One region of the Paenibacillus nanchangensis genome, then DNA from elsewhere that is predicted to be linked to it. Evidence: predicted binding sites of a transcription regulator. Region 1 holds the regulator's gene; each other region holds the start of a gene.
The links. Region 1 encodes Rex, which represses fermentation and respiration genes when NADH is low (regulators of the CRP and FNR family bind a similar motif). Its sites were predicted from a motif close to TTGTGAAATATTTCACAA; they were not measured.

Region 1 (10,813 bases):
GACGGTTGTATTTGTCGGCGAAGGGAACCGTCCGGTGAAGCTTACGGACCGGGAGCCCCATTCCACGATCGCTTAACCATCGGGCGGTTCAGGCGGCTTATGTAATGAATGGCATCGCGGATGAAACCCGCCCCGCAGGCAAAAAATGAAGTCAGGCAAGCCGCGCTGATCTCATTATCCGTAAGGGTGGGATGTCCCGTGTTTCAACATGTATTTGCTGAAATGAACGACATGCTCCAGGAAATTATCCGCCATTATCCCACGGCGCAGGGGGCCCGCCGGGAGGAACTGCTCGGCAACTGGAATCTGCTGCGCCGGCTGTGTGATGAAATGATGGATGAATGGCTGGCCTTTGCCGAGAAAATGAGCGACTTTCAATTGGCTGAAGATCCGGGAGGCGAAGGAGAACGCGAGCTTGGGCAGAATGAAGCGCCGGAGCTGCGCCATCCTGCTTTTGCCCGCGGCCAGGGCTACTTCAAGCTGCTGATGTATCCGGAGTGCGTCCGGGAATTCGGTCAGGTGCTGGGCGAATATCCCGACAGTGTGCCGGCCCGTCTGTATTCGGGGCTGGCTCTGCTGCACTCCGGCGATCACGGCGGCGCATGGACGCATCTGCAGCGGATGCTTCCGGGCGTCCGCAGCCGGAGGCTGAAGGCGTTCACGTACAACGTGATGGGCTGTATTTTGGCCCGTCAAGGCCTGCTGGCGGACGCACAGGATTTATTTTCGCTTGCGCTGAAGTACGCTCCGGATTTACAGGAACCGGCCGAGAACCTGAAGGTGTGCCGGAGGAAAGAAGGAGAACTGCAATACGGGATGGAGCTTGTCTCTTTGCTGTAGTGCCATTCTCCCGCGCATATGCCTGATTTTTAGCGATGCACACCCTGCCGGATGGCCGGGTGTGCATCGCCTTTTTGGGCAACATCTGTTATGCTGATAAAGAGTCTCAAAGGGAAAGGGAAATCTATACCGATGAAATTTGCCGTGCTTGATTTTGAAACGACGGGAACCCAATCCGTGGGTGAGATCATCCAGGTGGGACTTGCCATCATCGAAGAAGACCGGTCCATCTCCCGGGTATACGGTTCCTACGTCAAGCCGGGAACGCCGATCCCGCCCTTCATTACGGAGCTGACCGGCATCCGCGACAGCGATGTGGAGCAGGCGCCGGAGCTGGAAGAGATGATGATGGAACTGGTGCCCCTGCTGGATGACTGCGTGCTGGTGGGACACAACGTTGCGTTTGACTTTCATTTTTTGCAGAATGCGCTGGACCGGTGCGGATATCTTCCGTTCCAGGGGCGCATCCTTGATACCATTGATTTTTTGAAGATCTGCTTTCCGTCGCTGACCACGTATCAGCTTGGCGCCGTTGCGGCCCATTTCGGATTGCAGCATGACCGGCCCCATCAGGCGGACAGCGATGCACATGCTACCGCGCTTGTGCTGCTCCGCTGTCTGGAGGAGCTGTACGACCTGCCGCTGCTTACCATTCAGCGGCTGAACGAGCTGTTTGCCGGCGAAGACAGCGATTTGGCCTGGTACTTTGACGGCCTGCTGCAGGAGCGCGAGATGGAGACCTTCTCCCAGCAGGATGACCTTACCTATTACCGGCAGCTAGCCCTGAAGGTCGGGGATTGGACGGAGCTCAGTGCGCCCAGGGAGGAAGGGGAAGCGAATCCGCTGGAGGACGTATCGTTCCAGGACTATCTGGAACGGGTCAAACGGAGGCTGGCCGCGCTGCTGCCAAAGTACGAGAGCCGGGAATCGCAGGATATCATGTTCGGTGAAGTGATGACCGCTTTGTCGGAGGATAAACATCTGCTGATTGAGGCAGGCACCGGCACCGGCAAATCGCTGGGTTATCTTTTGCCGGCCATTTACCACAGCGTCAAAAACGGCAGCAAGGTAATGGTGAGCACCCATACCATCAACCTGCAGGATCAGCTAAGGGAGCGGGATGTGCCTCTGCTGACACAGGCGGTGCCGTTTCCGTTCAAAGCCGCCGTGTTCAAGGGACGCGGTCATTATTTGTGTCTGCGGAAACTGGAACTGAAGATCAACCGCAAGGAGTTCGTCAGCCCGCGGGAAGATCTGCTGATCTCCGCCCAAATGCTGGTGTGGCTTACGCGGACCGAATCCGGGGATGATGAAGAACTGAACCTTGGCAACCGGGGCGGGGATTATTGGGAGACTGTCGCCAGCGACACTGATTCGTGTCTGGGGCGGGCGTGTCCTTGGTTCCGCAAGTGTTTTTATCACCGGGCCAAGCATGAGGCGGGCCTGGCCGATGTCGTCATCACCAATCATTCCAAGCTGTTCGCCGACGTCAAAGCGGGGCATCAGCTGCTGCCCGCTTACGAGCATTTGGTAATTGACGAGGCGCATCATCTTGAAGACGTCGCAGGCAAACACCTTGGCATGCATCTGAAGCATTTTACGGTGACGCATACGCTGCAGCGCATGTTTAAGGACAGCCGGAACGGCCAGCTGCCGATGCTGCGGCAAATGCTGCAGTCCTCCGGCGGTGAACAGGCTTCCGAATGGACGGCAAACATCGACCGGATGAGCGAGGATATCATGACGGTGCGGGAGAACTGGGAGATGCTGAGCGAACGGCTGTATACGCTGATCCCGGAACGGAGCGAGCTGTCTGCCGGTGAAGCCGGTCAGCTGGTCCTCCGGCTGAATCCTGCGAAGAAGCCAACGGACTGGGAGGAGGTGTCCGCTCTTTCGGCGAGCCTGCTGACCGCTCTGGCGGATCTGATCCGTAAAGGGGACACGATGCTGGGTGAGATGAGGGAAAACGACACCTGGTCTCAGGAGGGGATCGTAACGGATCTCGGCGGGCTGTTTAAGGAACTGGCCCAGGTTCGGGAATCGCTGCAGCTTTTCATGAAGCTGGGAGATACCGGCATTGTTTATTGGCTGGAGGCGAACAGCAACTACCGGGCCCGTTCGTTACAGCTGTACGCGGTGCCTGTGGACGTCAGCGCCCAATTGAAGGAATTGTTTTTTGACAAGAAAAAAAGCGTTGTGCTCACTTCCGCCACCCTGTCGGTCGACAAATCCTTCCAGTATATGATCGAGAATCTCGGCTTATCCGCAGCAAACGCGGAAGGACGGGTGATGACCGCCCAGCTGCCTTCACCGTTTAAGTACAGGGAGCAGGCGCTGGTGGTGATTCCGCGGGATTTTCCAAGCGTTAAAGGAAGCATCGGGGATTCGCGTTTTGTGGAGAAGCTGGTTCGTTCGCTTGCCGAGGCCGCCGTCTCGACGCGCGGAAGAATGCTGGTGCTCTTTACCTCCTACCGGATGCTGAAACAGGTATTTGATCCTTTGAAGGACGCGCTTGCCTCCGAGAATATCACCGTGCTTGGGCAGGGTGTTGAAGGGGGAAGCCGGACGAAGCTGATCCGGCGGTTCCAGGACAGCAGCGCATCCGTGCTGCTCGGGACCAGCAGTTTCTGGGAAGGCGTCGATATTCCGGGTGAAGCGCTGACCTGTCTGGCTATCGTCAGACTGCCGTTCCAGCCGCCAAACCACCCGCTGGCCGAAGCTAAAGCGGAGCTGCTGCAGGCCCAGAAGAAAAACCCTTTTATGCAGATGTCGGTCCCCCAGGCGGTCATCCGCTTCAAACAGGGTTTTGGACGGCTGGTGCGGACGGCGGAGGACCGGGGAATCGTTATTGTATACGATACCCGAGTAATTGAGTCTTATTACGGTAAATATTTTCTATATTCGCTGCCGGGGCCCAAAATGGAGCATATGCTGACCGAACAGCTGGTTCCGCGTATTACGGAATGGCTGGAAGCAGGAGCTGCCGAGGCCAGCGGAGAATAAATTTAGCTGCAAGCAATTCAAACGGTACCGGGGTGGAACCTTATCTGTAAGGGTTTTCCATCCGGCTGCCGGGCGAACCGGACCGCTGCCGTTTCCGGCTTTTGGCGGCAGGTTTGCCGTCAAAGCAGTTTGCGGACACAAGCAAGCGGTATTTGCTGCCGCTGCTCTATAGGGAACACACGCGGAACACGAACGGGGGAAGTTATGCCCGGAAGGAAGCTGCGCGGGTTACCCGGAAGGCATCTCTAACGAGGAGGATCATCGATGAAATCAGACAAAATATCGGAAGCGGTCGTACGCCGTCTGCCGGTGTACTTGCGTTTTCTGAACGAGCTGAACAAACGCGAAATCGCGACCGTTTCTTCCCAGGAGCTGGGGCAGAAGCTGGAGCTCAACCCGGCGCAGATCCGGAAGGACCTGGCTTATTTTGGCGACTTCGGCCGCAAAGGCATCGGGTATGACGTCTCGTATCTGATCGAAAAAATCCGGCATATCCTGAAGCTGGACCAGCAGATTAACGTAGCCCTTGTCGGCGCCGGTAATCTGGGCCATGCGCTCTCGAATTACAACGCCTATCTGAAGGACACGATGAAAATCGTTGCCATCTTTGATTCCTACCCGCCCAAAATCGGGCAAAAAATCAACTCGCTGACCGTGCAGCCGATGGAAGAACTGGCCGATACAATCCGGAGCCAAGGCATCCGGATCGGCATTATTACCGTCCCGGATTCCGAAGCGCAGGCCGTTGCCGATATCCTGGTCGGTTCGGGCATCGAAGCGATTCTGAACTTTGCGCCGGTTATTCTGAAGACGCCGCCCGAGGTACGGGTTCATGCGGCGGATTTCACAACCGACCTGCAAAGCCTAGCTTATTATCTGCCTGATGGAAAGGAGACCGCAAATGAGCAGCAATGACCGTAAATGGGTGATTCGCAACGGCCGGTTTGCCGTTAACTCGGCGGACCGTTCGGTTCTTACCGGCTGGATGATTGTGGATGACGGCCGGATTACGTACATAGGCGAAACCGAACCCGAGAATATAGAGGGAGTCCGCCAGGTGGACGGGAGCCGGCTGCTGTTTCTGCCCGGGCTCGTCAATACGCATGGACATGCCGCGATGTCGCTGCTCCGGGGTTACGGGGACGACCTTGCTTTGCAGGTATGGCTGCAGGAGAAGATGTGGCCGATGGAAGCCAAGTTTACCGGAGACGACGTATACTGGGGAAGTTCGCTGTCGATTCTGGAAATGCTCAAAGGCGGAACAACCACGTTCCTTGATATGTACGACCATATGGACCGGGTGGCCGAAGCGGCTGACCAGTCCGGCATCCGCGCTGTTCTGATGCGGGGCGTTATCGGTCTGTGCCCCGAGGACGTGCAGAAGGCGAAGCTGGAGGAAGCCGTCCGTTTTGCCCGCAACTGGCATGGCCAGGCGGACGGCCGGATTACAGCCATGATTTCGCCGCATGCACCGTATACCTGTCCGCCGGATTATTTTGTCAAATTTGTGGAAGCGGCGCATGAGCTGGATCTTCCGCTCCATACCCACATGTCCGAAACGCAGCGCGAGGTGGAGCAAAACGCCGCCGATTACGGCCTCAGACCCGTAGCGCATCTGGAGAAGCTCGGCATGTTCACGCGTCCGTCGCTTGTTGCGCATGCGGTCCATCTGACGGATGAGGAGATTGAGATCCTTGCACGCCACAATGTTGGGGTGTCGCATAACCCGGGCAGCAATCTTAAGCTTGCAAGCGGCGTCGCCCGTGTTCCCGAGCTCCTGAAGGCCGGCGTCACGGTTTCGCTGGGTACGGACGGCGCGGCGAGCAACAACAACCTCGACATGTTCGAAGAGATGCGCCTTGCGGCGCTGATTCATAAAGGAGTAAGCGGCGATCCTACGGCGGTGCCCGCGGCCGAAGCGCTGCGGATGGCAACAGAGTATGGAGCAAAGTCGGTCTTTTTGCCTGAGGTAGGACGCCTTGAAGTAGGAATGAAAGCCGATTTGATCGCCATTGACATTGATCAGCCGCATCTGCTGCCCCACTCGGACCTGTTATCCCATGCCGTGTACTCGGCGAGCGCCAAAGATGTGGCGCATGTGTGGGTTGATGGAAAACAGGTGGTTAAGAACGGCGAATGCCTGACGCTGGATGAAGAGCGGATCCGCCGGAGCGCCCAGCAGGCGTTCGAAGGTCTGCTGAAACGGTAAGCGCGCGGGGATGAGAGGGAGCGGAAACGGTTGAAAAGAAAGGGACAATGGATCGCACTCGGAACGTCGGCGCTGCTCTTGGTGCTGTTTGGACTCCATTTGATTTATGCTTACATTATGAAGGATCAATGGACCGAAAAAAGAGCGGCGGAAGCGGCCGCCAAAACCCAGGCCGGGCTGGTGGAGATTACGCGTGCTCAGAAATCGGTCTGGGACAGCCAATCCATCTACTGGACCCTTACCGGAACAGACGCTACCGGGCAGGAACTGATGGTTTGGGTTCGGTTTCAGCCGGGAGGCCAGCCTGCGCAAGGAGAAAACACTGTTCATGCCGAGCCGCTTAAGAACGGGCTGGATGAAACGCGGATGCGCGAGGTGATCGCCAAAGCGCTGCCGCAGGCATCGGTTGAGCGGCTTCTGCCTGGCGTATATGATGGCGAATACGCTTGGCAGCTGTTTTATAAACAGGATGAGCACTATTATTATCAGTTTTTCCGGTTTGCCGACGGCGCCGCCATCGGGAATCCGATTTACGTCAACTAAAAAAGGGCTGGGTGCGCGGTAGGCGCGCTCAGCCCTTTTTGGCTGTGTTTGGTCTGTGTTACATGGTCTGTGTTACATGGTACGTGTTACATGATATAGTTGCATCGTATATATTGGAGGATATATATTAGGTGATATATCAAACGGCATAGGTTACATGTTATAGGTTACAGGGTATGGTGTTACTTTGGAATGGGTGGAAGTGCTCTGCGAACGCATGGGATCCGAAAAGTGCCGGAAATTAAACATCCTGATCGAAAAGTTGACCGCCTGTTGATCGAGCAGTATATCAATGACAACTACATTATGATCTATCAGACGGTTATCGCAAACTAATACGGGATAAACTTAATCTCTGGTATTGCCAGTAAAGGCTGGTAGAGAGGTGGGATTCTGCTAAACCTCAAGAACTAATCCCCACCGTAAGCAGCTGTACAGCCGTGGTAAAACTAGTAAACTTGCAATGCAGCGATTTGGCAGCTAAAATTTAAAATATATTTCACAATCTGCTTCGAAAAAGTATATACACTGTGATATACTGTTACTTGTACGATTGCACGGCAAACAAATGCCTGATAGAATCTACACAGGCATTTGCTGATTGTGAAGTTTAGCTGTTGAGTGTGAAGTTTAGCTGTTGAGTGTGAAGTTAGCTGATAGTAGAGTTAGAGTTGCGCTGTCCATGCATCATGTGTTCAACCCGAAAGGAGAGGTTATATGAAACTGCGTCCTGTCGCTATACTGCTGACAGCGCTGCTGTCGGCTTCGGTATTGTTCGGCGGATGGTTTCTTTACCGTCAATATGCGGTCCAGCAACCGCTGAAAAAAATTGTTAATGATTATAAAGGAGTTAACGAATCTCATATTTCTATTACCCGCAACGAGGTCGCTTTGAAACTCGATTTGGAGCCTGGAACAAAATTACGTGAACTCGTTCAATATATAAATGCTGAAGGACAATCCGTTATCGGCGGCCGCAAGCTGAAGCTTGACGTTGAGCAGCACTCCAACAAACGTCTGGATGAATATTGGGAGAAAGCGATGTTCTCCGTCGCCGAAGCGATGGAGAGCCGGAAATACACGCTGATTCCCAGCACGCTGGACCGGCTGGCCCAGGAGTATGATGGTATCTCGGCAACAACGGAAATTGATGACAGCAATGTGTATGTGAGCCTGACAGACGGCAAGGAAAGCAAATTCGTGATTCTGCCGCGGCAACCAGAACGACTGGGGGTATGGACTAATGCCTAAATGGACCAAAGAAGCGGTGATCGGATTTGTGCCGGTGCTGCTTGTTTTCCTCGCATTCCTTGGACTTAATATTGTCCCGCTGCTGATTGGAGCCGCCATGATCGGCGCTCTGCTGATGCTCGCGCATTCTCGCGGCGGACTGACCGTCAATGCGGGAGCCGATAAGAAACGCAAAAAGAAAGGACCGTCCAAGCTGACATTCGAGCAGATCGGCGGCCAGGAGAACGCCAAGCAGGAGCTGCGCGAAGCGCTGGATTTCCTGATCCGGCACGAAGAGATCAGCAAATTCGGCATCCGCCCGCTGAAGGGGATTCTGCTCACCGGGCCTCCGGGAACAGGCAAAACGCTGATGGCCAAAGCCGCGGCCCACTACACCAATTCGGTGTTCGTCGCCGCTTCGGGCAGTGAGTTCGTGGAGATGTACGTCGGTGTGGGAGCGGGCAGAATCCGCGACTTGTTCAAAGACGCCCGGACCCGGGCGGAAAAAGAAAACAAACAAAGCGCTATTATTTTTATCGATGAGATTGATGTAATTGGCGGCAAACGCGAAGGCGGACAGCAGCGGGAATACGACCAGACGCTGAATCAGCTGCTGACCGAGATGGATGGAATCTACAGCTCCGACGAGCCCCGTATATTGCTGATTGCGGCGACTAACCGCAAAGAGATGCTGGATTCGGCGCTGCTCCGTCCGGGACGGTTCGACCGCCATATTCAAGTGGATCTGCCTGATAAAAAAGGGCGCAAGGCCATTCTGGAGCTGCACGCTTCGAATAAACCGCTTCACCCGGATGTCAATCTGGACAAAATTGCCGAAGAAGCTTACGGTTTCTCCGGCGCCCAGCTGGAAAGCGTAATGAACGAAGCCGCGATCTATATGATGCGCGACAATCTGACCGAGGTGGAACAACGTCACTTGGCCATGGCAATCGACAAGGTCATGATGGGCGAAAAGACGGACCGTGAAACCAACCACGAGGAGAAGAGACGGGTGGCGATTCACGAACTGGGACATGCCATTATGGCGGAGCTGCTCCGTCCGGGCAGCGTGAGCCAGGTTACCTTGACGCCTCGCGGACAAGCGCTGGGTTATGTGCGTCATAATCCGCAGTCCGAGCAGTACCTGTATACCAAAGACTATCTTGAAGATCAGATCATGATCGCGCTTGGAGGCGCAGCGGCGGAGGAAATGTATTACGGCGGCCGCAGTACTGGCTCCCGCGGAGATTTTGAGCAGGCGCTGAACATCGTGGAGACGATGATGAAGTCCGGCTTGACTTCACTCGGTATCGCCAATCTGCAGATGGTCACAACCGAAGAGCTGATGAAAGAAAACAGCAAGATTCTGGACGAGCTGATGATTCGCACACGAGAGCTGCTGGATAAACAAAAGAATGTATTTGCTTACTCCCTTGACATTTTATTGAAAGAAGAAGTTCTCTCCGGAGAACAATTTCGTTGTCAATTTCGTGACAGCGTCCTTTTACCGGCATAATTCTTTATGCCGGTTATTTTTTTTTACTTTTGAGCCGTGCTAAGATATTATTAAATGTCGGCTTTTTTGTTTTTTCGACAGAAAGGGTACAATACAAGTATAGATACCTGAAAGGATGGAGACTGTTGTATGAAGTTTAAGAAGATTGGCGTCATCGGCGGAGGCACGATGGGTCAGGGGATCGCCGAAATGCTGGCGGCCAAAGGCCTGGATGTGCTGCTCGTCGAGAAAACTCCGGAGAGACTGGATTACTCTTACAGTATGATCGAAACTAGCCTGGACAAGCAGCTCGAGAAATGGGCGATCACCCAAGCCGAGAAGAAGCTGATCCTGAGCCGGATTCAAAAAGTTGTTCATTTTGCGGAGCTTAGCTCGTGTGATATGGTAATTGAGACGATTACGGAAGACCTGGAAGCAAAGAAAAAGGTATTCAGCCAGCTTGACCAGGTGTGTCCAAGCAATATTATTTTGGCCAGCAACACCTCCACGCTCAGCTTGACGGAGCTTGCCAGCACAACGGCATATCCTGAGCGTGTTATCGGTATGCACTTTATTTATCCGGTTGGCAAAGTGGATCTGGTTGAGATCGTGCGCGGTCTGAAGACATCCGACACAACTTTTGAAGAAACGAAGGAGTTTGTTGACGAAGTGGTGGAGAAGAAAGGCGTTATGATTTACGAATCCCCCGGGTTTGTAACTTCTCGCCTTATTTGCCTGTTTATCAATGAAGCGATGCATGTGCTTCAAGAAGGGGTTGCCTCTGCTGAAGATATTGACGACGCCATGCGTATCGGCTACCAGTTCCAATACGGCCCGCTTGAGATGGCTGACCGTTTTGGTCTGGATTCGGTGCTTGCCGCACTGGAGCGGATGTTCCGCGAATACGGCGAGCTTAAGTATCGTCCGTCCACAATCCTGAAGAAAATGGTTCGCGCAGGACAACTGGGCATGAAATCGGGCGAAGGTTTCTTCAAGTACGACAAGGATGGTGACCGGGTATGAATATTCTCGTAATTAATGCAGGCAGTTCCTCGCTGAAATATCAGCTGTACAACATGGAAGACGAATCGGTTCTGGCGAAAGGCCTTGTGGAACGGATCGGGATGGAGTCCTCCATTCTGACCCACAAACCAACCGGCAAGCAGGAAGTAACCGAAGTGAGCGAAATTCTGGAACACACGACGGCAATCCGCAAAGTGCTTGCAAACCTGACCGACAAAGAGCATGGCGTGATCAGCTCGATCGACGAGATCAACGCTGTCGGACACCGCGTCGTACACGGCGGCGAATCCTTTAAGGCATCCGCATTGGTAGATGGTGAAGCCAAAAGTGAAATCCGCCGCTTGTTCGACCTGGCGCCGCTGCATAACCCGGCTGCGATCATGGGGATTACGGCCTCGGAAGTCAACATGCCGGGTATCCCGCAGGTTGTTGTTTTCGACACGGCATTCCATCAGACAATGCCGGAGAAA
Region 2 (10,813 bases), on a different contig from region 1:
TCCCGGTGATAAAGCCATTTTGGACATTGGACATCGATAAACAAAACCAGAAAAGCAGCGATCCCGTATATGCGGCAGCAGCAGGAGGCAAGATCTTTACTCTGAAAAAAGGCCAGCTGCTTGCAGTCAATGCCAAAACGGGGAAAACCGTCTGGAAATCGGGCAGCGGGCTGAGCCGGGTGATCACGGTAGCGCAAAATCGGGTGTACACGGCATCGTCCGGAGGAAAAGTGAGTGCCTTTGATGCGGGCAGCGGCAAAGTTTTGTGGACATCTGCGGTCAAACTTAGCGATATTGGGCAGGTGGCCGTTAACACAGAGCGGATTATCGTCGCTGCAAATGGAGATCTAAAAGCGTTAAATGTAAAGGACGGCAAACTGCTGTGGACCGACAATTACGAGTGGCCGATTCAGGGACCGCTTCTCTTGGACGGGGATACTGTCTTAGCCGAGGGGTATGAATCGGGCGCTTATTCCTATACCGTTCTTCATGCCTTTAACGGGAAGACGGGAAAATCGATTTGGCGTAACTCCAATCAAGCTTTGCCCATTTATGTAGATGGCGGCAAGGCGATTGTGCAGAGACAAAGTACTTTGCTGGAGCAGCTTCCGCTGACGACGCTGGATACGCTTGATATGAAGACGGGCAAGGTGCTTCAATCGACGGCCTATAATCCGGAAAAAATCGACGTTTCCAAACTTGAACCCGGCGGCGGGGGCGGAGAAGCGTTGGTTGCCGACGGCAAGTTGTATATCATAACCGGGTCCAAGGTGTATGCCTATCCGTTAAAAGCAGATCCGTCCAAGACAAAGCCCGAGCTTTATACCCCCCAAGGTGTGGGGAAAAACCTGCAATATGCGGCCGGACCGCATGAAGGACGGATTCTTTTTATTGACGGGTATTCACTGTATGGGGTTAAGCTGGCCGACAAAATGACGGTGTCCTACTCGACTGGGCTCGATCTGCCGATTGCCCGTTTTGAACTGATCGGCCGGGGATTGTATGCTGCGCTTACGGATGGAAGTGTCATAGCAATCAGCCTTGCTAAGGCTGAGCCTGTACTAAAGCTGGAGGCAAGGGGAAGCGAATTCGGCCGGACGCTATCCGAAAGCGGAATGATTATCATACAGGCTAACGGCCGGCTGCTTGCCTTTAAAGAGCCTCAAAGCCTGAAGGCTCCTTAACCACTCGTTAGTTTAGCTCTCCTGAACATGCTGACAGATTTAACCTCAAGCGAACACATCTGAACATATCGAGCCTCCGGATTGCTTTCGGGGGCTCTTTAGCATGGAATGCAGCACGCTGGAAATGAAAGCGCTTTGAAAATAAATCAAAAAAATTTTATAGTTTGTGAAATAATTCACTATGCAAGACGACATAGATGTGTTATGATCAACGTGTAGAGAAAAACAAACATAAATTGACAGGAGGACGAGGGAAGATGGCAGTTAAGAATGAAGTGCCCGCCCAAGTAAAGCAGCCTACCGCAGAAGAATATGTTCAGACATTAGTTGATAAAGCTAAGAAAGCCGCTGAAGAATTCATGCAGCTCGACCAGGAACAAGTGAACAATATCGTTCATGCCATGGCACTGGCAGGACTCGACAAACACATGTATCTGGCCAAGCTCGCAGTTGAAGAAACCGGCCGCGGCGTATACGAAGACAAGATCACCAAAAACATCTTCGCCACTGAGTATATCTGGCACGGTATTAAATATGACAAAACTGTAGGCGTCATTGAAGACAACCCTTACGACAGCTTCCAGAAGATAGCTGAACCGGTCGGTATCGTAATGGGCATCACACCGGTAACCAACCCGACATCCACCACGATGTTCAAAGCGTTGATTGCAGCCAAGACGCGTAATCCTATTATATTCGGTTTCCATCCATCCGCGCAAGAGTGCAGTGCGGCAGCCGCCAAGATCCTGCACGATGCAGCCGTCAAAGCCGGCGCGCCTGAGAACTGCATCCAATGGATTGAAATGCCGACGATGGATAAAACCAACGCCCTGATGAACAATCCGGACGTAGCGCTGATTCTCGCAACAGGCGGATCGGCAATGGTCAAAGCGGCTTACAGCTGCGGCAAACCGGCTCTCGGCGTAGGCCCTGGCAACGTGCCTGCCTTCATTGAGAAGAGTGCGGATATCGACCAGGCCGTAACGGACATCATCCTGTCGAAGACCTTTGACAACGGCATGATCTGCGCATCCGAGCAGGCTGTTATTATAGAAGAAGCGATTTTTGACCAAGTGAAGAAGAAAATGATCGCAAACGGCTGTTACTTCGTCAACAAAGAGGAAGCTGCGAAGCTGACATCCGGCGCAATGAATGTAGAGAAATGTGCGGTTAACCCGGCAATCGTCGGTCAATCCGCTACGAAGATCGCTGAAATGTGCGGTATCCAAGTTCCTGCCGGAACAAAAATTCTGGTAGCCGAACTGGAAGGCGTAGGCCCGAAATATCCGCTCTCCGCTGAAAAACTGAGCCCGGTGCTTGCCTGCTACAAAGTGAAAAATGCCGACCAAGGCATCGAGCGCGCTGCGCAAATCGTTGAATTCGGCGGTATGGGACACAGCTCGGCGATCCACTCGAACAACGAAGAAGTTATTATGAAATTCTCGAACCGCCTGCAAACCGGACGTATTCTCGTAAATTCGCCGTCGACCCATGGCGCAATCGGCGATATTTACAACACGAACATTCCTTCGCTGACGCTGGGCTGCGGATCGTATGGCCGCAACTCCGTATCGCAGAACGTGACTGCCATTAACCTGATCAACGTGAAAAGGGTGAATCGTCGTACCGTGAATATGCAATGGTTTAAAGTGCCGGATAAAATCTATTTCGAAAAAGACTCGACGCAGTACCTGGCCAAAATGCCGGATATCACACGTGTTGCAATCATTACCGACCCGATGATGGTGAAGCTGGGTTATGTGGAGCGCGTTGAACATTATCTCCGCCAGCGTCAAACTCCTGTAGCAATCGAAGTCTTCTCGGAAGTTGAACCGGATCCTTCGACCACTACCGTTGAAAGAGGCACGGCCATGATGAACCGGTTCCAGCCGGACTGCATTATCGCACTGGGCGGCGGTTCGCCAATGGATGCTGCGAAAGGCATGTGGCTGTTCTACGAACATCCGGACGTTGATTTCAACAACCTGAAACAAAAATTCATGGATATCCGCAAACGGGTTTACAAGTATCCTAAACTCGGCAACAAAGCTAAATTCGTAGCCATTCCGACAACTTCGGGTACGGGTTCTGAAGTAACCTCTTTTGCAGTAATTACTGACAAAACTGCCGGTAACAACACGAAATACCCGCTGGCTGACTACGAACTGACACCGGATGTAGCGATTATCGACCCGGTATTTGTATACAGCCTGCCGAAGACCGCAGTTGCCGACACCGGTATGGACGTATTGACTCATGCGATCGAAGCTTATGTTTCCGTTATGGCGAGCGACTACACGGATGGTCTTGCAATCAAAGCAATCCAACTGGTCTTCCAGTACCTGGAGAAATCCGCGCTGACCGGCGACAAAGTTGCCCGCGAGAAAATGCACAATGCCTCGACGCTTGCAGGTATGGCTTTTGCCAATGCATTCCTGGGCATCAACCACAGCTTGGCGCACAAATGGGGCGGTCAATACCATACGGCTCATGGACGTACCAACGCCATCCTGATGCCGCACGTTATCCGCTACAATGCGAAAAAACCGACGAAGTTCGCTTCGTTCCCGAAATACAACCACTTTGTAGCTGACGAGCGGTATGCCGAGATCGCACGTATTCTGGGACTGCCGGCCCGCACGACCGAAGAAGGCGTCAACAGCCTGATCAATGCGATCCGCGAGATGAACAAAAAGCTTGGCATCGAGGAATCGTTCCAACAGCTCGGCTTCGATCCAGCCGACTTCGAATCCCGCGTCGACTACTTGGCTGACCGCGCATTTGAAGATCAGTGCACGACCGCCAATCCGAAGCTTCCGCTGGTTAGTGAACTGGCCGATGTATACCGGAACGCATTCTACGGCCGCTTTGACAACTAAAAATGTAATAAATGGGTAATTAAATAAAGAGTGGACGCTTTGGGACTGGATAGAAGTGACAAATATCACCGAAAAGGTGATATTTGTCACAGTGCTTTTTCAGAAAATAAACTAAAATGTTTATATAGCAACAAGGTCCCAAAGAGTTCATTACTAATTGTGAAAATTTGAACAAACAGCCTCTTGGGATCGCGAGACACGGGATCAACCTTCAAGCCCGCGTTCTCTACTAAATATAGATGGAGGGATTTTAAATGTCGGTGGTTGAAAGAGAAGTACAAGATGTGAAATCCGGATGGCGCGGCTTCAAGAAGGGTAAATGGTCCAAGAAAGTTAACGTTAACGATTTTATTGAACAGAACATCAAACCGTACGAAGGCGACGAATCGTTCCTGGTCGGTCCTACTAACAACACGAACGAGCTGTGGAAGATCATCTCCCAGCTGAGCAAGGAAGAAAGAGAAAAAGGCGGCGTGTGGGATGTGGACGTTAATACGGTATCCACCATCGTTTCCCACAAACCTGGCTATATCGACAAAGACAAGGAACAAGTGGTAGGCGTTCAAACTGACGCGCCGTTCAGACGTTCCATTCAGCCTTTCGGCGGCATCAAGATGATGATCGACGCTTGTAACGCTTACGGCTTCGAGCTTCCTCAAGGCATCGTCGACATGTTTACGAATATCCGCAAAACGCATAACCAAGGCGTATTTGATGCATATACAAGCGAGATGAGAGCTGCGCGCAGAGCCGGCATCATCACTGGTCTTCCGGACGCTTACGGCCGCGGCCGCATTATCGGCGACTACCGCCGCGTAGCGCTGTACGGCGTAGACTTCCTGATCAAAGAGAAGAAACAAGATCTAATCAACCTTGAAGTGGATTCGATGGTGGATGACGTGATTCGTCTCCGCGAAGAACTGTCGGAACAAATCCGCGCACTTAATGAACTGAAGCAAATGGCCGAAATGCACGGCTTCGATATTTCGAAACCGGCTAACACTGCCAAAGAAGCGTTCCAATGGGTATACTTCGGCTACCTGGCCGCAATCAAAGAACAAAACGGTGCGGCAATGTCCCTCGGACGCGTATCGTCTTTCCTTGATATCTATGTACAACGCGACATTGAAGAAGGCACGCTGACAGAAGAACAAGCGCAAGAGCTTGTTGACCATTTCGTAATGAAGCTCCGGATCGTTAAATTCCTGCGTACACCGGACTACAACGATCTGTTCAGCGGAGACCCGACTTGGGTAACGGAATCCATCGGCGGTATGTCCGTTAACGGAACAACCCGCGTTACGAAAAACAGCTTCCGCTTCCTGCACACGCTGTACAACCTGGGTCCGGCTCCGGAACCAAACTTGACTGTACTGTGGTCGGAACAACTGCCTGAAGGCTTCAAAAAATATTGCGCCAAAGTATCGATCGAAACCAGTTCCATTCAATATGAGAACGACGATCTGATGCGCCCGATCTACGGCGACGACTACGGTATCGCCTGCTGCGTATCCGCAATGCGTATCGGTAAACAAATGCAATTCTTCGGCGCACGCGCCAACCTGGCTAAAGCGCTGCTGTATGCTATCAACGGCGGTGTGGACGAGAAATCCGGCGTTCAAGTTGGTCCGGAATATCCGCGCATCACGTCCGAATATCTGGACTACGAAGAAGTAATGAAACGCTTCAAACCGATGATGGAATGGCTGGCTAAGCTGTACATGAACACGCTGAACGTGATTCACTACATGCATGACAAATATTCCTACGAACGTATCGAAATGGCTCTGCATGACCGTGACATCCTGCGCACAATGGCTTGCGGTATCGCCGGCCTGTCGGTAGCCACCGACTCCCTGAGCGCGATTAAATATGCGAAAGTTAAACCGATCCGCAACGAAGAAGGCATTGCCGTTGATTTTGAAATCGAAGGCGAATTCCCTTGCTACGGCAACAACGACGACGCTGTCGACAGCATTGCGGTAGACCTGGTAGAATCTTTCATGACAATGATCCGCAAGCATCACGCATACCGTAACGCACTGCCGACGCAATCGATCCTGACGATTACTTCCAACGTTGTATACGGTAAGAAGACCGGTACTACGCCTGACGGACGTAAAAAAGGCGAGCCGTTTGCACCTGGTGCCAACCCGATGCATGGACGCGACAAAAAAGGCGCGCTGGCTTCGCTGAGCTCTGTGGCTAAACTGCCGTACGAAGACAGCCTGGACGGTATTTCCAACACCTTCTCGATCGTACCAAAAGCACTGGGTAAAGAAGCTGAAGTACGGAAGAGCAACCTGGTTTCCATGCTGGACGGATACTTTGGCAGCAAAGGCCATCACCTGAACGTCAACGTATTTGACCGCGAACAACTGATGGACGCGATGGAGCATCCGGAGAACTATCCGCAGCTGACCATCCGCGTATCGGGTTATGCTGTTAACTTCATCAAGCTGACTCGCGAACAACAGCTGGACGTAATTAACCGTACGTTCCATGGTCAAATGTAATATAGTCGCCTAAACGACTTAAATAGTGTATCAAGGGGATTACCGCCCTGAACCTTGGGGCGGTAAATCCTTGTACTCGGATTGTTAAAATTTTAAATTTCGGAAGATCGGGCCGGACGGAACAGCGGCCGTGGATCTTGAGTGTCTGAAGTTCAGACCGATAGCGAAAGGATGACCTCATATGATAAAAGGCCGCATTCACTCCTTGGAAACCTTCGGTACCGTTGACGGGCCCGGTATCCGTTTTGTGCTCTTTATGCAGGGCTGCCTGCTGAAATGCCAATACTGCCACAACCCCGATACTTGGGCACTCGACGAAGGCAAAGAGATGACCGTTGAGGAAGTGCTGAACGAAATTGAACCTTATTTGAACTATTATCGTTCTTCCGGCGGCGGACTCACGGTATCCGGCGGCGAGCCAACCCTTCAGGCACACTTCGTAAAGCAGCTGTTCACAGAGGTCAAACAACGCTGGAACCTGCATACAACCTTGGACAGCAACGGATACAATGAAGGAGACAAAATCGTTGATCTGCTGAATGTAACCGATCTTGTGCTGCTGGATCTCAAGCATATTGATGATGAGGCACATATCAAGCTGACCGGTAAATCAAACGAACGTACCTTGAAGCTCGCCCGCTGGTTGTCGGATCATGGACGCAAAATGTGGATCCGCCACGTTTATGTACCGGGAATCCATGACCGGGAAGAAGATTTATTGAACCTTGGGCGGTACATCGGCACTCTGAACGGGGTCGAAAAATTTGAGATTTTGCCGTACCACCAGATGGGGATTTACAAATGGGAAATGCTCGGCAGACCGTATGAGCTGGAAGGCGTTCCTTCCCCGACGGACAAAGAAGTACAGCGCGCCTACCGGCTGATTGAAGAAGGACGTCAGCAGACGGCTTTGGTGTAAGCGCCAGAATCTTTAATTGGTCAGTAGGCTGCTAAAAATATAGGAAATATATCAGTAACGGGATTCCAGAGCGGAATCCCGTTTTTGGTGCGGCGATGCTTCAGGTCCCAAGTGTAAACGTCTTGGCGCGTTTTAGGCTTAAAGAGCTGCTTAACAATTACTGCTGTACGTGCTTATCAACTACTATTGTACGTGCTTATCAACTACTGCTGTTCGCGCTGGAACGCCGCCTCATCTTTTACTTCTTCCCGGAAGCCGCGGATGCTGTCCAGGCGGCGTTCGTTTTTAGCTTCGATTTGGCTTTTTTCCGCACCGGTGATTTCATCGGCATGCTCACTCAAATAATCCTGTGCTTCCCGGTAGTTTTCAATGGTGTTGTGGATGTTTTTTTGCAGATGTTTTACATTGTCGCTGCGATTGTCAGGTTTAGGATGATTCATGATTCATACGCCTCCCGTTTAAGTAATGATCGGCCCGGAGGACCTTTACCGTAACATCCCCCGATTGCTTCAAGCGTATGCGGCCGGGAGACGTGCAGGTTCTGCCAAGGGATAAAAACAGGCAATTCGTGCGTGCTGGGCAAAAAGGAGGGTCAGTTGAGGAATGATGTGGTTCACTTGGTTTTTGTTTATGAGGGGAAAATAGGTACAGGGAAACGTTTTAAAATTGTCCTTATCTTTTCCTTAACAATTCTGAAACTTTTTAATGCTTGGCGCGTCTAATAGTATGTTTTGTGTAAACAGACCAGATCTCATTATGGAGCAGAAGGAGTCATACGATGAATCTCAAACGCCTTACATTAGTTGCCGCGCTGGCGGTGACCCAAGCGGTCTCGGCCGTCCCGGTCTTCGCTGATCCGGTTGCCCCCGCGGTATCCCCGGCGCCAAGCGCAAGTACACTACCATCCGCTTCGACGGAAGCTACCCCTTCGCCGGCGGCGCCCGGCGCAACAGCAATACCTGGTCAAGTCACTGGCCAGCAAAATACCGCTACACCAGTCCCAACAGCTATTCCTGGCGAGGTAACCGGTGTTCCGTCCGCTACGCCAGTCCCTACGGACGGCACATTTGATCCTAATGCTACGCCGCTGCCAACAGACGGTACGATGGCTCCGGCGCAGACCCAGTCTCCGGCCCTTCAGCCGGCCTCTCAGCCTGCAGGTCAGCCTGCTATCCAAGCTGGACCGAATCAGCTGATTTTGCTGTATAACAGCAACAAGATGTACATGAACGGCAAAGAATATCTGGCCGGCCAACCGATGGCGGTCAAGAACGGCGTATCTTATGTCGCGATTCGTGCGATGGTGGAGCGCGTCGGACTTCAATTCAGATACGACTACCAGACCAAAGAAACCATTATCATGAAAGACGGTAAAGAACTCCGTTTCAAGACGGACAGCAAGATCTACACGGTTAACGGTGTGCCCACAACGATGAAAGGGCCTGCATACCAATTTAAGAATACTTTTATGGTTCCGTTAACTTCGATTACCCAAGCTCTGGGGATTAAATATTCGGTCGACAACATTAACAAACGCATTATTATGACACTGGGTGAAAATAGCAAGCCAAAAGCTTCGTTTTCGATTCCATCCGGTGATATTTACGCAGGCCAGACGATTGTTAACTATGTCACGAACAACACCCTGCCGTCCGGAACCCAACTTGCCAACGAAGAGTGGGTAGGACGCCAGGAAATTTACGATCAACCGGGCTTTTATACCATTACTTACCGGGTGCAGGATACAAATGGACAGTGGAGTGATCCCTTCTCCGTCACCATTGAAGTCAAACAACCGAACCAGCCGCCTGTGGCGAGCTTTATGACCGACAAGGATGAATACAAAATGGGCGAGCTGATTACCTTGACGGACCAAAGCTCCGATCCCGACGGCGACAAGCTTACCTATGAATGGACAAACCGCGCACTGGCCTTCTTTAATCCGGGTCCTGTAAACATTCAGCTCAAGGTTTCCGACGGCCATGGACATACAAGTACGTTTGAGAAAACCATCAACATTACAAGCGAGCAGCTCTACAACGAAGCGGATTTCTATAAGCTGTTTACGCCGATCGGTGACAGCTTTGATTTCGACGGCGGGCAGGTGCCGGCATGGAACAAGCTGACTTACAATACGTCCTCCGAGCCGGTTCGCCTGATCCGCGCAAACAGTCCGGAAAAAGTGAACCAAGAAGGCGTTGTTTACCGTGAATCGGCTATGGGAATGACTCGATTCCTTGTCCACCATGTAAATAATACGGCGACCAACAAAAAGATTTACGTTTTGGCTACCAATAATAATATGAACCCAGTCAAAATCACAACCAATTTCTCGGGATTTGCCGGACCAAGCCCTTATGCGGAAGCAACTGGCCAGCAATCATTGTTACGTTATTTCAATTCTATGGTAACAGGAGAAAAATATAGCGAGATCACCTTGCAGCCAGGACAGACCGTCCCGATTTTGACCGATATGAGCAACGCGGTGCTGAAGCCGCAGCAGGTTATTTCTTTAACTGCCGACCTGACAAGCGATTATAATGTTGATTACAACGTAATCGTTATTGATTCGACCAAAGACCCGATCGCCACGCTGCCCACGCTGCCTGTACTTGACCGTGACGGCGTGCATAACCGGGGGACTTACAATGATGCGAACCGTCTGATCCAAGTGAACGACGTCGTCGGAACGGCTCCAGTCCGTCTGGTACTGGGTTCGAATGCGGATGACCCGAACCTGGTCGGCTTCGATCCGATGGCCGGAACGGAAGCGTCCAATGCCGGCAACTTCGGCGTTCTGTACAAAATCCGTCTGGAACGCGTCGCACCAAATACGTTGATTACTTTCAACCCGCGCGGCGGCAATTACATGGGCCCTGTCTGGGTGAACGGCGCTGTCGTGGGCATGCCAAATGTCGGCTCGCTCAAGACGTCGAACCAGAACAGCGTTGTCTTCCGGTCCGGCGAGTTTGAAGGCCCGGTTGAAATTATGTTCACCGCGGCTTCGGGCAGCAACCTGCCGGTCAACTTCCTGATCCAGCCGCTGCCTGCAAAAAAATAATTCATAATCGCATGAAAGGGCGGGCGCCGGACGACGGTGCCCGCCCTTTTGCTTGCCGCGTTGACTTCGGTCCCGGATTTGGGGCATTATTAATAGAGGAATCATCGTATCCGAATTTACGATTCTAGGAGATGAGCGAATGCTGTCTACAGAGCAAATCCTGGACGTCATGTCGGGTCAGGGACTGCGAATTACCGATCAACGCAAGACGCTTGCCAAGCTGTTCGGCGACAATCCCGGCTATTTGACCGCCA
Region 3 (10,813 bases), on a different contig from region 1:
TGCCAGGCATTTGGAGTGGCGCAGCCATCCCCCGGCCTGGGCCGGCAACCTGTATGTACAACCCGTGGAATACACTGTAGAAGCAGGCTGGGAGTTGACGCCTGACGGGAAGCGGAGGGAGCTGGTTCTCGGCAGCGCTTATGCCATTGTGCAAAAGGAACCTGCAGATGATGAGCAGCCGCTCTCCTCTGCCGCTGTATTTATGACCGGGAGCAAGAATAGCTGCCCATGGTGCGGGCGCAGGTTGACCTGCCTCGCCGATGTGGATGCCGCCCATCCGTCCCTCAGCAGCCTGATGCTGAAGCAGGAACGTTTGCGGATCGAAACCTGCGAGCACTGCGGATGTTACGGGTTTATTTATATGGAGGCCGATCTTTCGGGAACGCCAGTATGGAGCGTACATAATCAGATTCCCGATTACCTGGCCGATATTCCGGACGAGGAAGAAATGGCGCCGACTGCACCTCCGCTTGTTTTGTCGCCTGTTCCCCGTTCCCCTTATTACGGAGCAGTCTGGGCGCTGTCTCAGCAGGATTCGCAGCTAGGCGGATTCCCGGGTTGGGTGCAGGATGCGGAATATCCCGTTTGTCCCTGCTGCGGGCGGAGAATGACGTTTGTGGGGCAGATCGATTATGCCGATTTTGTAGAGTACGGGGAAGGCTTGTTTTATATGTTTGTCTGTCCGGATGACCGGATGACCGCAACGGTATATCAGCAGAGCTGAGTTGTCTATGATTCGTACCGGGCAGCCGGCTGGTGCAGGAGAGGTAGCAAGAGGGAGGGGTTATTTGTTCCGCTGCAGAAGCTGCGGCGAATATTTGCTTTATACGAATTAATGTAGTTGGCACTCATACAAAAACAAGCGCCTGGAGCGGGGATCCGTCCAGGCGCTTGCTGCGTAATCAGCTTCAGTTGACCGTTTCGCCGTTTATCCGGTGGACCGGTTATTGCGCGGCGGCGTATTCCGCCGATTTGATGCCGGCTTGACGGCCAAAAATGATAATTTCCGCCACCGAGTTGCCGCCGATGCGGTTTTGACCATGCAGTCCGCCTGTAACTTCCCCGGCTGCAAACAGTCCCGGAATCGGCTTGCCTTCTTTGTTCAGCACCTCGGTGTTGGTGTTGATTTTGACGCCGCCCATCGTGTAGTGGATGCCGGGGCCAATTTTGATGGCGAAAAACGGTGCCGCGGACAAATCGTTGTCCATACCGGTTGTTCTTTCAAACTCGGCGTCTTTTTTGTTCTTTACGGCGCCGTTCCAGGTATCCAGCGTTGTTTTCAGCTGGTCTGCGGGAACCTTAATCGATTCGGCCAACGCTTCAATGGTATCGGCTTGAATCACAAAGCCCATTTTTTCGTACTGCTGAATCGCTTTTACCCGGGTTTTTACGCCGGAATCAAATACGAGATAAGCCGATTTCTCCGGCAGGGTGTTGATGGCTTCGGTGACTTTGTCGCGGGTGGTAAGTTCGTTAACGAACCGCTTGCCTTCGCTGGAGACAAGAATCGCGCCTTCGCCGCGCACTGCTTCACCGATCAGATACGATTTTTCCTGCTGAACGGTTGGGTGAACTTGAATCTGATCCATATCGACGGTTGTTCCGCCGAGCTTCTCGATCATCGTGATGCCGTCGCCTGTGCTGCCCACCTGGTTGGTGGTCACATAACCTTTCAGGTCGGGTCTGACTTTGGAGATCATGTCCATGTTGGCGCCAAACCCGCCGGTAGTCACAACTACGGCTTTACCCGTGATGGTTTTTTCATCCGTCTGGTTAAAAACAACCTTAACGCCGTTCACCTTGCCGTCCTGCTGCGTGATCTCCTTGACATCGGCATTCACGAACAGCGGGATTCCTTGTTCCTGGACGTTTTTGACCAGGCCTTTGACCAGGTATTGGCCAACGGCAGAGCCGTCTTCCGGACGGTGGGTGCGTTTCTCGTTCATTCCGCCGGTGATCGTAATGTTGTTCAGCCGGATCCCAATGGAATCGAGCCAGTCAATGGCGGCAGCGGAGTTGTCCACAAAAAAGCGGAGCATTTCTTTGTCGTTGGTGCCATGTCCGCCTTTCAGCGTTTCTTCATAAAACAGGTCGTTGCTGTCCTCAATGCCTTGTTCTTTCTGGAACTTCGTTTCGGAGGCGTTCATCCCCGAAGACGATTTGGTAGTGTTGCCGCCGGCAACCGGCATTTTTTCCAAAATGACCGGATTCATGCCTTTGGCTTTGGCTTCCAGCGCCGCCGACATACCGGCGCCGCCTGCGCCGACGATGATCAGGTCGTAGCTGTCTTTCAGCTGATCGTAAGGCGTATAGCTGGTTTCGGAAGCGCCCGAAACGGCTTCTACGGATTTGGTGTCACTGCTTGCGTTCTTGTTCTCGCCGCCCGGCGCTGCCGACGGAGCGGTGCTGGCGGAAGGCGCCGCGCTGCTGGCGGCTTCCTTGCTGTTTCCGGCATTGCTGCCGCTGCCGCATCCCGCGATGACAAGCAGGAACGACAGCAGGAGAAGAAGAGCGGCCGATGATGTCTTTTTCATAATTAGGTATTGCCCCCTTGTGCATAAATTCACAATTATCATAGCGGGTAACCGGCGTTTATTGGAAGTTTGCGTAACTAAAAAAAACGTTTTGTAATTAAAGTAACCAAATCTTCCGGTTATCTTAATCAGCCCCTCCGGTTTCCTCTATTCCCTTCTATATAGACTGAACTTTAGGAGGACAGGTGGGGCGGAGCCGCCACTGCGGCCAATTTGGGACTTCCGGTTGCTGTTATTTTCGGAGTTCTTGAATGAAAGTCTCAGATAGCGGTAGAACTCCGAAAATAAAGGCAATCGCGTTCGCTCCTCCATCTCCAAATTGCCTCCGCGACATCTCCCTTTTCCTGTCATTCAATATTTCAGTCTATATAGCTGGTGATTGTTCCCCGCTTTTCTTTAATCTGTGCAGGCGCAGAGTATGAATCCATACCATCAGCTTGGCAGCACCCATCCCGAGCGATAGGATACTCAGGCCAAAGACGAGATGCCCAACTCCAGGCAAAAAGGAGAACACCACTTTCCATGGGGCAAAAATATGGCTGGGACCATATAAAACCGTAATCGGCAGCACGACATGAAACAAAAGCAGGCCCATTGCGAATAAGCTGATCCGCAGCGGGGTAAACCGGATTCTTTTTTTTAGTTTAAGCAGATTGTAAACGGACACTCCCAGCATAATTACCAATGCTGCACATGCTATGTCAACAACAATAAGTGTACCGGTAATGCTGCCTGCATCCTCGTCCGGCTCGAGGCCATGCAGAATATCAAGAATTCCATCAGCCACCATACTTAATTTGAAGCCTCGAACTAAATAATCATGTGTATTGACCAATACCACAACACCTAAATTTCCGTCCAGCTTGATATCGGAATGAAAGCTCTCAACGTCACCTGCATGCTGAACAATACCATTAACGATCTCAAAGCCCATGCCGTATTCACCGCCGGTGGTAGGATCTTTTATGGCCGGCTGATGCATCTTCACAACACTTTCTGCAGCAGCCACACTGCGGTCACGGAATTTACCGCCATTGATTTGCGCAATTAAATAATGGGTCATATCTTCTGCGCTTGAGATCAGATACGCGGATGCAAGCATAGATTGGTTGTCCGGCTGCTCAAAAGGAACAATGAAACCAAAAACGGATTTGTAGCCTGTGGCCAATCCATGTAGTTTCGCTTCAGGCGTAGAAGTAAAGCTGTTGTTCATATCCAAAGGAGAATAGATATGATCCTGAATATATCCAGCATAAGACTTGCCGGAAACGGCCTGAATAATTCCGCCCAGTATATCGTAATTAAAATTGGAGTATTGAAACTTGCTGCCGACGGCCTCGGTTAATGGTGTGGTTTTCAGATTATGGATAAGTTCATCTATCGATGGCACCGTGTTGGTAAAAGCCGCCCGCCCATGTAATGTGGACAGCCCGCTGTTCTGATTCAGCAGATGCCGGACGAGGATCGTTTTTGCCGCTTCCTTGTCGGCAAGCTCAAAGTCCGGCAAATAGCGCTGCACCGGCGCATCCAGGTCAATTTTGCCTTGTTCAACTAATTGCATGATGGCCAGCGCTGTAAACGATTTGGTGACGGAGCCTAAAATGAAAGGGGTTTGCGCGGTAACAGGCTGGCCATCGGAGCCGGAAATTCCATACCCCTTGGTGTAGACGGTCTGGTCTCCCTGCACAACGCCGACAGCCACACCCGGAATATCCAGCTTTTCGCGCATCGTTTCCACAAATTTATCAATTCGGTCCGTGTCTAAAGCAAGTGGTGGAGCCGTTTTCGCATGGGCTATCCCCGGTTGCAGTAAAGGCAGCACGCTGCCGGTGACCATAACCAGCATGATTATAAATGTTTGGATTATGGTCCGCAGTATTCTTTTCATCTCTCTCTTTACCTCTTCTCCTTGATTCCGTCCCTTTTTGGCAGACGTACGGATTAAGAATATCAGTTCAACCTTTCGGTACTATTTCGTTAATCTTAAATTAATCTTAACCGGCTGATGCAGAAGCTTACGTCTCGTCCCAATAGATTCATATGAGAGCGATTCGCCAATTTGTCCTTCTCCTGGAAACAGCTATAATAGAAATCATAGGTTTATAGAAGCCGAGTTCTTAGGGGTGAGCGTGCGTATGTTGTTAACCATAAACGAAATCGCGGAGAGTCTGGACCGTAAATTTATTCCGCTGGCGGATGTAGTAACCGGTCTTAGGCTGGTCAAAAGAGCCAAACCGCTTGCCGGGCTGGAAGAGGCGGAGCAGCGGCTGGGTACCGTTTTTCCCGAACCGTTCGCCCGTTTTATATCCGCGTATGAGCTGGATGATTTTTCGTTGAATAACGTGATGTTTGGTGCGGAACAGGATTACGTGGAAATGATCGTGGCTATGAACACAACCGCTTCGTTTGACCAGTGGTGGAGCGGGGAGACGAGGCCTTCCTCCTGGTTGGGTATTGCGAACTCCGATCCGTACGGGATCTTTTTGAACACGGACAGCGGCGAAGTCTACGCAGTAACAAGTGAAGACGAATGGGGCAGCTGGCGGAGTGCTGCTCGGGATTTTGAATCTTTTATCCGCGCGCTCGGTACGGCCTATCTCCTGCCGGTCAAGGCGGCTGAGCTTGCTGCTGAAGCAGGGTCGGAGCATTTTGAGTTTTGGGAGTGGGCGGCGACAAGATAAGCCGTTCAGTTCCCTCCATCCATCCGGACAAACACTGCAGTGCTTTGAGGCCTGCGTTTATCCGTACTTCCTGCGCTGGGGGCGGGAATGGGTTGAAACAGACTGGAATCAGCGAAAGGGCTGCAACCATCGAAAGGCAGCAATCATCGAAGGATGAGGCGGCAGCAGCATTAGAAAGGGGCGAACCAATGAATACCTTATCTGTAGAAGCGCTTGTTGATAAAGAAAACCATGCCTGGTCGGAGCTCAGGGAACTGCTTAGCGGCGGGAAAAATCAATACCGTGTAATCCCGCCAGCGGAAGGCGCGCCGGAGAAAACGCTGTATCTCCTTCAGGTCAGCACCCGGTCTTATCTCGGGACAATCGCTTATGAGACGGGCGGGATCGTCTTTGATTACGGCTGGCTTACTCTGCTTGGCGCTGGCGGGGAGGGCATTTATGGAAATCTGGCCGGGTGGAACGGACTGCAAAGCGCTGGCGGGACGCCGTCCCTGTCCGGACTGCTGGTGGTGGCTTATGACGCTGCGGGCGGTTTTTTTGCGCTGGATACGGGGCGGTTCGGCCGGACAGGCCATATCTATTATTACGCGCCGGATACACTGGAATGGGAATCGACTGAACTCGCCTACTCCGGTTTTATCGGCTGGTTGGCGGAAGGGGATTTGGATCAGTTCTACAAGACATTTCGCTGGGAGGGCTGGCGGAACGAGCTGAGTGAACTTTCGGCCGGGCAGGTGTTCAGCTATTACCCGCCGCTCTGGACGGCGGAAGGCGGAGGCGAGTCCAGTACCAAAACGCCGGTTACGGTGGCGGAAGCCTGGGAAGCGGTTTGCGGCAGCAGCAATGACGGGTAGGGAAGATTTTGTCCCTTCAGTACAGGGCGTACAGGACAGGGAGTGAGGTTATGAAATCAGCTAAAAAAGGAAGCCGGGCACTGCGTATCGTCAGTCTTGACGACCAGCCGGTGGATCAGCTTCCCGTCACTTCCGCCCAGCCTGGCGGAAAAGGGGCGGCACATGTCTGGCTGCCTGTCTATGCAGGTCAGATTGCGGGCCTGCCTGAAGGGATCGACGGCCTGATTATTGCCTCCGATCTGCAGGGAATTTCGGGGCACAAGGCTGTGGGAGAGGCGCCCGACAAGCAGATTGGTGCAGAATTGGCCGAATGGCTGCCAATTCTGCTGGAGGCAGCGTTCCCGGCGCTCCAAATGGACAAGGTGATGGTGCTGCTGTGCGGCGATTTGTACGGCGATCCCGCCAAAAGAGGCTCCAGCGGCGACCCGCTGCCCGTATGGAACGCCTTCCGGCGCTCGTTCCAGACGGTAATCGGCGTGGCGGGTAATCACGATTTGTTTACACCCGAAGGGGTGGAGCAGATGCAGATTACGCCGGGAATCGACTATTATGACATTCCCAAAATCTCAGAGCATCGCGGAATAAAGGCCGCAGGATTGGGCGGTGTGATCGGGAGGGCAGACAAACCAAACCGGATGCCGGAAGCGGAGTATCTAGGCGTGCTGCACAGGCTTCTCCGGAGCGGTCCCGAGCTGTTAATGCTTCACCAGGGCCCTGATGTGCCTTCCAGGCTGCTGCCTGGCGAACCCGGCATCCGTCAGGTGCTGGAACGGATGCCGCCGCTGCTTGTCGCCTGCGGCCATGTGCACTGGGAGCAGCCGCTCGCGGAGCTGGATAACGGGACCCAGGTGATTAACGCAGACGGAAGGGTTTATATTCTCGCCCGTGCTGCGGAGGGTGGGCAGCATTGAAGTAACCGTCTTACAACCGGAGGATCCGCCGGTAATGCAGATGGTCAAGGCGGTCCGCCCATTCCAAATCGTCATCTCTGTTATTCCGGAAATAGACGGCGACAGGGAGATACCCCCAAAAGATCCCGCCGCCGCTGCAAATGGCGTTTCCGCCGTCTCCGCCTTTGCTGACGGCCTGTCCTTCCGGCGAGACGGTAAGCTCAATCTGGTAAGGATCGCCAAGAAAACAGAGGCCAAAGCCGTTCGGAAGGGCCAAATCAAAGGGCCGGTCCGGTGATCCTTTACCGGCTGATCCGCCAGTTTCGCCAGTTTCGCCAAGCTTGACAAGCTCGCCTGCTTCGCCAAGCTTGACAAGCTCGCGCGTTTCGCCAAACCTGTCAAGCTCGCCTGCTTCGCCAAGCTTATCCAGTTCACCGAAATGAGCGACCTTCATCGTGTAATCGAAGCTGTCCCCCCAAGGAAACAACGAGCGGGTTCCTCCCCCGTAGACATACTCCCATTCCTCTTCGGTCAGGAGGTCAAAGGGTTCCTCCAGTTTATGCTCTAACCACTCGGATAAATCCTCAGTGTATTCGAACAGATAAATACGAATACCGTCTGCTGTGCGGTCCAGGCGATAGGACTGATACACTTCGTATCCGTTCAAATCCGAAAGTCTGAACTCCGCTAACTGTTCCAGTACATCCTCATCCTCCTGCGGGTCCAGATCGCCTTCTGCAACTTCGATCCAACCTGCGGAATGCGTCTTCCGTTCTACCAGCATGGCTCGAATCTCAGTGCTCCGTATGGGCGACATCTGCTGCTGCAGCAGCTCGGGGCCGGCTGCCGCATCCATTCCCGCTGCGGCCAAGGTTTCCTGCATATCCTCCATCGTAGTCTGGTCCATCTCTCCTGGCCATAGCGACTGCTCCCAGCCTAAGGTAACCCTGTCGCCGGGAATCCACACAAATTCGCTGTCTTTATAGGTAAAGACGCCCGTTTCTAGGCTGACACCGTACCGTTCAAACCGCTCCATCCGCTTAAAAATAAAACCCTCAGGCAGTTTCGCCTCAAGCTCGCGCATCCGGCGCTCCTTGCCGGTACGGTTGAGCATCATCCACTCGGGACGCAGCATTTCCGTCATGGCTTTACACCTCTTTTAAATGAGGAAGAGGGACGGGGGAATACACCAGCGTATCGCCGTCTTCGTCACGCTTTAATATCATTCCAAAGACGGCGCCGCCCCGCAGGTCTCCCTGCGGAAGGGCAAACACCATGGGAGGGCAGCGCAGCTCGTTATTCCGTGGAAACTGCTTTACCCAGTCCTTCATTGCGGCCTCCAGAAGTTCATCCAGCTCCCGCAGCACATCGCCGATCTTGGCGCCGGCATGCTGGTAAAACGTTTCATTTTCAGCGTATTTCCGGGTCAGGAACGCTTTGTAATCTTCAATTTGCATGAAGCAGAACTCCCAGTCAAGCGGGAAAAAGCCGAGGTCGTACGTATAAAGCTGCATTTGATTTTCCTCCTCACGAAACAACGAAATGATGGAAATTAGCGGAACTCAAACTATCTTATCACGTTCAGCGAGGCCATCCAACGATTTCCACCTTAAGGACAAGTCTGGTTTAATAGATTTGCCCAGTGTTACAGCGGTCCTGTCTTCTCGCTGCGGACCGGTATTGCGTCCACACGCATTTCAGGCATATTAGGCAGGAGCAAGGTCCCTTTTTCATCCGCCTAACGGTCGATGCCACCCCCCGAAACCTTGCCAATGTACTTTTTGTGTGCGTACAATCCAACTATAGCGAAACTAAATCCGAACCGTCCGTCCACCGGGCAGCCTTTTTGCCTGCCTGTAGACTGCAGGAATGAGGACATTTTAGCCGTCTGGTAAATTGGCCGTGGAGGGAAGAAAATATGCATATTCTACAGGAAGTTTCTTTGCCGCAAAATCTCTTGAAGCCAAGGGCAATCACAGCGTTCGAGACGCTGCCGGGTGCAGATCCTGCTGACATTAAGCTGCTGGCTCTCACTACAGACGGTGAGCTGTGGAAACTTGATCTGAATACAGGGGCCGCGGAGCATCTTTTGCAGCTCCGGCTGCCGGATTTCGATCCAAAGCTGCCTGTCCAGCTTGTTGCCAGTCCGGACGGAAAATTTGCCGGGATCTCCAACCGTTTTGGCAGGTATGCGGGAGTTTACGATTTATCGGCGAAAACCTTGAACATCCAGCGGTCACGGGGCGATTATTACACAGAAGTCAGCACATTTCCGCTTGCATTTGTACCGGACCGGGATAAATGGCTGCTTGTCCATGGATCGGATTGGAACCGGCTGGATCTTTCGGATCCGGCTACCGGCGGGCTGCTGACGGCAAGGCAGGATAACGAGCGTGAAGCCGATTATTTTCACGGCAGATTGCGGGTTTCGCCGGGGGGACAATGGATCGCCGACAGCGGCTGGGTATGGGGACCTGCCGGAATTCTTCAGAGCTGGTCCGTGTCCAATTGGACGGCGAACCCATGGGAACCGGATGACGGACCATCCGTTCGTCCGCTTTGGCAAACGGAGGACTGGGATCTGCCGGTCTGCTGGACCGGTCCCACGCAGGTTGCGGTGTGGGGACATGTGGATGCAGAGCTGCTGGATGAGGAGGATCAGGGGGAGGAAGGGACGTCGCCGGTAATCGTCATTTTTGATATGGAACGGCCGGAATACCGTAAAGTACTGCATGGAATGCCCGCGTTCAGCTGCGGCACAGTGGGCACCGATGGGCATTTTAATCCGCGGGCGGACATGGCGGCCAAGGGAGACCGGCTGTTTTTATGGGGAAAAAACGTGCCGTTTCAAGTCTGGCGCATCTCCACCGGGAAGCGGGAATATATAGGCAGCGAATACGAGGCGCTCCTGTATCATCACCTATCGGGTTTGTTTATTGAGCTGCTGCCCGGAAAAGACGGCTTCAAAGTACTGTCGTACACGTAAGCAGGGACCGAACGCAGTGAATACGGGATCAACATGGTTTACTATGCAGCTCCCGACGCTTTGCGCCGGGGCGGGTCCTCTGCCGACGTGATGCGGATTCTCATTTTTACAGCGGGTATACTTTCAACTCCTGATGAAATACACGCTCGCCGTGACGGATGATGTTGGGGTAGTTCTCAGGACGGGCAAGCTTGTACAGTACGGACTGTCCTTCCTGGTAAAAAACTTTGTCTTCGCATTCATCGTATAATTTTCGCGAGAGTCTCTGAAGCTCTTCAAAGTGACTGCCGCAGCTCCAGCCGAACCGGACCATGCCAAGCTGATCGAGCGGGTCTTGATAAGAATCTATAATAATGTAGGTACCAGGCGTATCCTTAAGCACATACTTCAGCACATGCCCGGTGTGGACGGGCTGCTTCAGGGCATATTCGTGAATATCACGAAAAGGAATCTGCAGGTTCAGCACATCCATAATGCTCTCGAAATTGGGATGAACCAGGTAGTCTTCCGAATCTTCCTCCGGCCAGTATGTCAGTTCGCTTAAAGGTGCCATAATTAAAAATTGCTGTATCACGTTGTTCCCCCCCTAAATTTTTCCGGTATTCGTAGTTTAACGGATGCGAGGGAAGCAAGTAAAGCGGTCTAGTCCGTCGTTGGCGGTCCAGTTTGTCGTTGGCGGCCCAGTTTGTCGTTGGCGGTCTAGTCCGTCGTTGGCCGTCTTGTCCCGGCATTGGACCTTGTGTATTCCGGCTAAACGGTTACGGGTAATACAAGTATGTGTATTTTATTAAAATCTCAATAGGAGTGAAGCCGAATGTTGTCCAATAAAGTGAAGGAATACTGCCAGCAAAAAGGCTGGTGGCATGAA

Region 2: pflB (formate C-acetyltransferase) is a predicted target of Rex. The motif match lies at 4,221-4,238, and genes of this name have one in related genera.
Region 3: ACE6ED_RS10395 (flavocytochrome c) is a predicted target of Rex. The motif match lies at 2,552-2,569, and genes of this name have one in related genera.

The regions. Positions count from the first base shown of each region.
Region 1 is NZ_JBHOFD010000028.1:21,454-32,266, forward strand. Features, by position in the region: gene panD (aspartate 1-decarboxylase) at 1-76, shown strand, start outside; gene ACE6ED_RS20855 (tetratricopeptide repeat protein) at 199-840, shown strand; gene dinG (ATP-dependent DNA helicase DinG) at 973-3,843, shown strand; gene ACE6ED_RS20865 (redox-sensing transcriptional repressor Rex) at 4,108-4,758, shown strand; gene ACE6ED_RS20870 (amidohydrolase) at 4,745-6,052, shown strand; gene ACE6ED_RS20875 (cell wall elongation regulator TseB-like domain-containing protein) at 6,083-6,595, shown strand; gene ACE6ED_RS20880 (hypothetical protein) at 7,313-7,846, shown strand; gene ACE6ED_RS20885 (AAA family ATPase) at 7,839-9,341, shown strand; gene ACE6ED_RS20890 (3-hydroxyacyl-CoA dehydrogenase family protein) at 9,471-10,343, shown strand; gene ACE6ED_RS20895 (acetate/propionate family kinase) at 10,340-10,813, shown strand, end outside.
Region 2 is NZ_JBHOFD010000005.1:186,440-197,252, reverse strand. Features, by position in the region: gene ACE6ED_RS05650 (outer membrane protein assembly factor BamB family protein) at 1-1,184, shown strand, start outside; gene adhE (bifunctional acetaldehyde-CoA/alcohol dehydrogenase) at 1,442-4,063, shown strand; gene pflB (formate C-acetyltransferase) at 4,318-6,579, shown strand; gene pflA (pyruvate formate-lyase-activating protein) at 6,761-7,498, shown strand; gene tlp (small acid-soluble spore protein Tlp) at 7,702-7,938, opposite strand; gene ACE6ED_RS05625 (copper amine oxidase N-terminal domain-containing protein) at 8,277-10,559, shown strand; gene ACE6ED_RS05620 (Fur family transcriptional regulator) at 10,699-10,813, shown strand, end outside.
Region 3 is NZ_JBHOFD010000011.1:55,140-65,952, forward strand. Features, by position in the region: gene ACE6ED_RS10390 (DUF1963 domain-containing protein) at 1-724, shown strand, start outside; gene ACE6ED_RS10395 (flavocytochrome c) at 945-2,534, opposite strand; gene ACE6ED_RS10400 (serine hydrolase domain-containing protein) at 2,899-4,422, opposite strand; gene ACE6ED_RS10405 (SMI1/KNR4 family protein) at 4,670-5,215, shown strand; gene ACE6ED_RS10410 (DUF2625 family protein) at 5,404-6,069, shown strand; gene ACE6ED_RS10415 (metallophosphoesterase family protein) at 6,120-6,980, shown strand; gene ACE6ED_RS10420 (hypothetical protein) at 6,991-8,103, opposite strand; gene ACE6ED_RS10425 (hypothetical protein) at 8,108-8,473, opposite strand; gene ACE6ED_RS10430 (hypothetical protein) at 8,878-9,945, shown strand; gene ACE6ED_RS10435 (hypothetical protein) at 10,052-10,519, opposite strand; gene ACE6ED_RS10440 (hypothetical protein) at 10,760-10,813, shown strand, end outside.